Linked DNA regions of Azospirillum brasilense. The protein of the gene in region 1 interacts with the protein of each later gene in a pairwise test. Links are inferred from orthologs where the notes say so. Each region holds a gene or a part of one and is shown in the gene's direction. Other genes may lie near its edges.

Region 1 (3,100 bases):
GACGTCGGCCTGGCTGCCGACCAGACGCACCGGGCGGCCCTGCGTGTCCAGCACCGCGATGCCGCGGCAGGCCATCCAGCGGATGCCGCCGTCGGCGTGGTGCACGCGGTATTCGATCTGGAAAACGGTGTTGTCGCCGCCCAGGGCGTCGAGCGCCTCGCGCAACGAACGGCGGTCGTCGGAATGGACGCGCTCCATCCATTCATCCGGGCTGTTGCCGACGCTGCCTTCCTCAAGACCGAGGAGCGACAGCCAGCGCGGCGAATAATAGGCGGTTCCGGAGTCGAGATCCCAATCCCACAACCCATCATTGCTGGCCGCGGCGGCGAGGGCGTATCGCTCCTCGCTCTTGCGGAGCTGGGCTTCGGCGTGCTTGCGGTCGGTGATGTCGGCGACCGACCCGACGAGACGCACCGGATCGCCCGATTCGTCGGGCACCGCCATGCCGCGGCAGACCAGCCAGCGCCAGCCGGAGTCGCCATTGTCCGGCGACAAGCCGGCTCCGGCACGGCGGACGCGGTGTTCGATCTGGAAAGGAAGCGAGACGCCAACCATCTGGCCTTCGAAGGAGGCGTAGAGCCAGTCGATGTCGTCGGGGTGGACGTGGTCGAGCCAATCTTCCGGGCGATTGATCTCGCCCGGCGGCAGGCCGAGAAACTCCTTAAAGCGGGGAGACAGGAACATCGTATCGTTGCGAAGGTCCCAGTCCCAGACGCCCTCGGAGCCAGCTTTCTCGGCCAGCAGATATCGCTCGATCGTGCTGCTCAAAGCCCCCTCACCGCCGCGGCGCGCCCGCATTCTGTCATTCGCAACATAGTGCCCGAATGGTGAATGAGAAATGAAGCCCTGTTGCGAAGGATTTGCGCCATGCTGGCGGAAAGCGTGACCGATCCCGCTTCGCGGGCACTCCGTGGCACGCCTGGGCGCCCTGGGCGAGCCCCGCAGATCCCGTCAACGTAAGGAAGCAGCCGTATGGAGTGGTCCGATCAGGGCGTTGTGCTGTCGGCCCGGCCGCATGGCGAGACCTCGGCGGTCGTCACCCTGCTGACGCGGGACCATGGGCGGCACGCCGGCATGGTCATGGGCGGGCGGTCCAGCCGCACGCGGGCGGCGCTGGAGCCCGGCACGCTGGTGTCGGCGCGCTGGCGCGGGCGCCTGCCCGAACATCTGGGCAACCTGACGCTGGAGGTGGTGCAGGGCTATTCCGCCGCCTTTTTGGACGACCCGTTGCGACTCGCGACCTTGACCGCCGCCTGCGCCCTGGCCGAGGCCGCCCTTCCGGAACACCAGCCGCACCCGGCGCTGTTCGACGGGCTGTTGGCGCTGTTCGGACTGCTGGCCGGCGATGCCTGGGCCGAGTCCTATGTGCGGTGGGAGGTCGGGCTGCTGGCGGAGCTCGGATTCGGGCTGGATCTCGATCGTTGCGCGGTGACGGGGGCGAACGACTATCTCGCCTACGTCAGCCCGCGCACCGGTCGCGCGGTGTCGGCGTCGGCCGGGGAGCCCTACCGCGACCGGCTGCTGCCGCTGCCCGGATTCCTGATCGGTCTGGGCGGCGGGGGGCCGCAGGCGGTGGCGGAGGGACTGCGCCTGACCGGTCATTTCCTGGAGCGCCATCTCCTCAACGGCCCACTGCCGCCCGCAAGGCTGCGATTAAGAGAACGTTACGAGAACGCTGTGGCGCGTGGCCGCTAGATTTGGTATCCACACGCCATGACGTCCCGAGACCCTGCCCAAGACCCCGTCCTCGACATCCAGGAGAAGCCGCTCCGCGACGCGCTGAGCGAGCGGTATCTGAGCTACGCGCTGTCCACCATCATGGCGCGGTCGCTGCCCGACGTGCGCGATGGGCTGAAGCCGGTGCACCGGCGTCTGCTCTACGCCATGAGCCAGCTGCGGCTCGACCCCTCGACTCCGCCGAAGAAGTCGGCCCGCGTGGTCGGCGACGTGATCGGCAAGTTCCATCCGCACGGCGACACCTCCGTCTATGACGCGCTGGTCCGCTTGGCGCAGGACTTTGCGGTGCGCTACCCGCTGGTGGATGGGCAGGGGAACTTCGGCAACATCGACGGCGACAACGCCGCGGCCATGCGGTACACCGAGGCGCGCCTGACCGATGTCGCCAAGGCGCTTCTGGAAGGCATCGACGAGGACGCGGTCGATTTCCGCCCGACCTACGACGGCGACGGGGACGAGCCGGCGGTCCTGCCCGCCAACTTCCCCAACCTGCTGGCCAATGGCTCCAGCGGCATCGCGGTCGGCATGGCGACCAACATCCCGCCGCACAACGCCGCCCAGCTCTGCTCCGCCCTGCGGCTGATCGTGAAGTACAGGCAGCGCCGCGAGAAGGCGCTTCTGGCCGGCAAGGAGGCGCCGCCCCCTCCTTCGATCGAGGATCTGGTCACCCTGATCTCCGGCCCCGACTTCCCGACCGGCGGCGTTCTGGTGGAGCCGCGCGCCAACGTGGTGGAGGCCTACCGGACCGGGCGCGGCTCCTTCCGCCTGCGCGCCAAGTGGGAGGTGGAGAAGCTGGGGCAGGGCACCTGGCAGGTCGTCGTCACCGAGGTCCCGTATCAGGTGCAGAAGGCCCGTCTGGTCGAGAAGATCGCGGAGCTTCTGACCAACCGCAAGCTGCTGCTGCTGGAGGACGTCCGCGACGAGTCGGCGGAGGACGTGCGTCTCGTCCTGGTGCCGAAGAGCCGCAACGTCGACCCCGAGGTCCTGATGGCCTCGCTGTTCCAGACGACCGATCTGGAAATCCGCTTCGCCATGAACATGAACGTGCTGGGCAAGGACAATGCCCCGCGCGTCATGAACCTGTTCGAGGTGCTGGACGCCTTCCTCGACCATCGGATGGAGGTTCTTGAGCGCCGGTCCCGCCACCGGCTGGCCAAGATCGACCACCGGCTGGAGGTGCTGGGCGGCTATCTGATCGCCTATCTGAACCTTGACGAGGTGATCCGCATCATCCGCGAGGAGGACGAGCCGAAGCAGGAGCTGATGCGTGCCTTCTCCCTGACCGAGGTGCAGGCCGAGGCCATCCTCAACATGCGGCTGCGCAACCTGCGCAAGCTGGAGGAGATGGAGATCCAGCGCGAGA
Region 2 (3,058 bases), on another replicon or contig:
CGACTCCGGGCGACCTGATCCGCCAGTTCCAGAATTTGCAGAACGGTGGCGGGCAGGGTGGACAAAGCGGTGGCGGTGCCCCGCGTGGCCCCGGTGGCGGGCCGGTGGCGGTTGGCGGCTCCGCCGTGCGCGCCGTCGCTCACCAGGCGCAGCCAAGCCAGCAGCCGAGCCCCCAGCCCGTGCAGACCGTCGCCGTGGCCGTCGCCGTGGCGGACGAGGAGCGCGTGGCGATGCCGCGCGACTTCCGCACGCTGGTCCAGGTCTTTGCCGAGAAGCGCGAGGGCGCGCTCTACGGCCATCTGACCGGCAGCGTCCATCTGGTGCGCCTGGAGCCGGGGCGGCTGGAACTGCGCCTGACGACTCTGGCCCCATCGACCCTGCCGAATCGCGTCGGCCAGCTGTTGACGGAATGGACCGGCCAGCGCTGGGTCGTCATCGTCTCGGACGCGCCGGGCGAGCCGACGCTGATCCAGCAGGAGCAGGCCGCCCAGCGGCGCGCGCTGGAGGAGGCGGAGGCGCATCCGGTGGTGCGCGCCGTACTGGACGCCTTTCCCGGCGCGAAGATCACCGATGTCCGCGACCTCAAGGCGGCGGTCGAGGCCGAGCCCCAGGTTGCGGATGACGGGGAGAATCCCGACCTTATGGTCATGCAGCAGGACGACGGGGTTTATTACCCGCTCGACGATGAAGGAGATTTCTGACCCATGAAGAACCTCGGCCAGATGATGAAGCAGGCCCAGCAGATGCAGGCCAAGATGCAGGAGATGCAGGCCCGCCTGGGCGAGGTCGAGATGACCGGCCAGTCGGGCGCCGGCATGGTCAACGTGACGGTCAACGGCAAGGGCGAGATGAAGAAGATCAAGCTCGACAAGTCGATCGTCGATCCGGAGGACATCGAGGTCCTGGAAGACCTGATCATCGCCGCCTTCAACGACGCCAAGGCCAAGGTGGAGCAGCACGTCGCCAACGAGACCCAGAACCTGATGGGCGGGATGAAGCTGCCGCCGGGCATGAAGCTGCCGTTCTAAGCGTTGCAAGGCCGGGCCGCAGGGTCGGCCCGGCCACCCTTTTTAAAAAAACGAAGCCGTGAATGATCGGACCTGAAATCGAGCGCCTGATCCAGCTCCTGTCCAAGCTGCCGGGGCTGGGGCCGCGGTCGGCGCGGCGGGCGGCGCTGCACCTGATGAAGCGCCGCGACAGTCTGCTGGTGCCGCTGTCCGAATCCATGGCGCTTGCGGCGGAGGCCATCCGCAACTGCTCGGTCTGCGGCAACCTCGACAGCCGCGACCCCTGCTCCGTCTGTTCCGACCACAGCCGCGACCGCTCGACCATCTGCGTGGTGGAGGACGCCGGCGACCTCTGGGCGCTGGAGCGCACGCGCGCCTTCCACGGCACCTACCATGTGCTGGGCGGCACGCTGTCGGCCTTGCAGGGGGTGGGGCCGGACGATTTGAACATCCCGTCCCTGGTGGAGCGCGCGAAGGACCCGGCGGTGACCGAGGTCATCCTGGCGCTGAACGCCACGGTGGACGGGCAGACCACCGCCCATGTGGTGACCGACCGCCTGTCCGGCAGTGGGGTTTCCGTGTCCCGTCTGGCCCATGGCGTGCCGGTGGGCGGGGAACTGGACTATCTCGATGACGGGACGCTGACCGCGGCGCTGAAGGCGCGGCGGCCTTTGTAGGAAGGTGTTTGTGGGGGAGGTCTTGCCCCCTCCCTAACCCTCCCCCGCTTCGCAGGGGAGGGGATGAAGCTCCCTCTCCTGCGAAGCGGGGGAGGGAAGGGGCCCGCGAAGCGGGAAGGGTGGGGGCCCGTTCCGACCACCCACCCATTCCCCCAAACCCTTACTTCTTCTTCAGCGCGGCGACACCCGGCAGCTCCTTGCCTTCCAGCCATTCCAGGAAGGCGCCGCCGGCGGCGGAGATGTAGGTGAACTTCTCCTCCACACCGGCGTGCGCCAGCGCCGCGACGGTGTCGCCGCCGCCGGCCACCGACAGCAGGCCGCCTTCCGACGTGCGCTCGGCGACGAGGCCGGCGACGGCGTTGGTGCCGCCGTCGAAGGGCTGGATCTCGAAGGCGCCCAGCGGGCCGTTCCACACCACCGTCTTCGCACCCTGGAGCTTCAGGCCGAGGAACTCGACCGTCTTGGGGCCGACGTCCAGCGCCATCTCGTCGGCGCCGATGCCGTCCGCCGGGACGGCGCGGTTGGCCGCACCGGCCTTGAACTCCTTGGCGACGATGAAGTCCTTGGGCAGCAGCAACTCGCAGTTGGCGGCCTTGGCGGTCTCCATGATGGCACGGGCCTGATCGGCCATGTCCTTCTCGCAGAGCGAGGCGCCGACATCCACGCCCTGGGCGAAGAGGAAGGTGTTCGCCATGCCGCCGCCCAGCGCCAGCATGTCGACCTTCTTCACGAGGTTGCCGAGCAGGTCCAGCTTGGTGGAGATCTTGGCGCCGCCGACGACGGCAGCCACCGGACGCTCCGGCTTCTCCAGCGCCTTGGTCAGCGCCTCAAGCTCGGCCTGCATCAGGCGGCCCGCGGCGGCCGGCAGATACTGGGCGACGCCCTCGGTCGAGGCGTGGGCGCGGTGCGCGGCGGAGAAGGCGTCGTTGACGTAGAGGTCGCCTAGAGCGGCGATCCGCTTGGCGAAAGCCGGATCGTTCTTTTCCTCTTCCGCGTGGAAGCGGGTGTTCTCCAGCAGCACGATGGCGCCCGGCTGGACACTGTCGATGGCGGCCTTGGCCTTGTCGCCGACGCAATCCTCGCCGAAGGCGACGGTCTGGCCGACGGCGGCGCTCAGCGCGTCCAGCACGTTGCGCAGCGAGTTCTTGGCGTCCGGGCCGTTCTTCGGGCGACCGAAGTGCGACAGCACCACGACCTTCGCACCCTTCTTCGCCAGCTCGGTCAGAGTCGGCGCCAGACGGTCGATGCGGGTCGTGTCGGAGACCTTGCCGTCCTGCATCGGGACGTTGAGGTCGGCACGCACCAGCACCGTCTTGCCGTTCACGTCGAGGTCGTCGATGGTGTTGAACTCGGTCATGGCTGCTGTCCCTGCGG

What was found.
Region 2: the proteins of recO (region 1) and recR interact in binary tests that used the Escherichia coli proteins (3 or more experiments, as listed by UniProt). The link is inferred for Azospirillum brasilense from one-to-one orthologs.

The regions. Positions count from the first base shown.
Region 1 is NZ_CP012915.1:1,313,731-1,316,830, reverse strand. The notes cover bases 47-2,833. They hold recO (DNA repair protein RecO), read left to right. Parts: upstream 47-972; coding sequence 973-1,695; downstream 1,696-2,833. Other genes in these bases: parC (DNA topoisomerase IV subunit A), read left to right, coding at 1,714-2,833; AMK58_RS19670 (sensor domain-containing protein), read right to left, coding at 47-768. In the rest of the region: more of AMK58_RS19670, read right to left, coding at 1-46; more of parC, read left to right, coding at 2,834-3,100. UniProt on the Escherichia coli protein: Involved in DNA repair and RecF pathway recombination.
Region 2 is NZ_CP012914.1:2,563,507-2,566,564, reverse strand. The notes cover bases 143-2,887. They hold recR (recombination mediator RecR), read left to right. Parts: upstream 143-1,090; coding sequence 1,091-1,684; downstream 1,685-2,887. Other genes in these bases: AMK58_RS11880 (phosphoglycerate kinase), read right to left, coding at 1,845-2,887; AMK58_RS11890 (YbaB/EbfC family nucleoid-associated protein), read left to right, coding at 705-1,028; AMK58_RS11895 (DNA polymerase III subunit gamma/tau), read left to right, coding at 143-701. In the rest of the region: more of AMK58_RS11895, read left to right, coding at 1-142; more of AMK58_RS11880, read right to left, coding at 2,888-3,041. UniProt on the Escherichia coli protein: May play a role in DNA repair. It seems to be involved in an RecBC-independent recombinational process of DNA repair. It may act with RecF and RecO.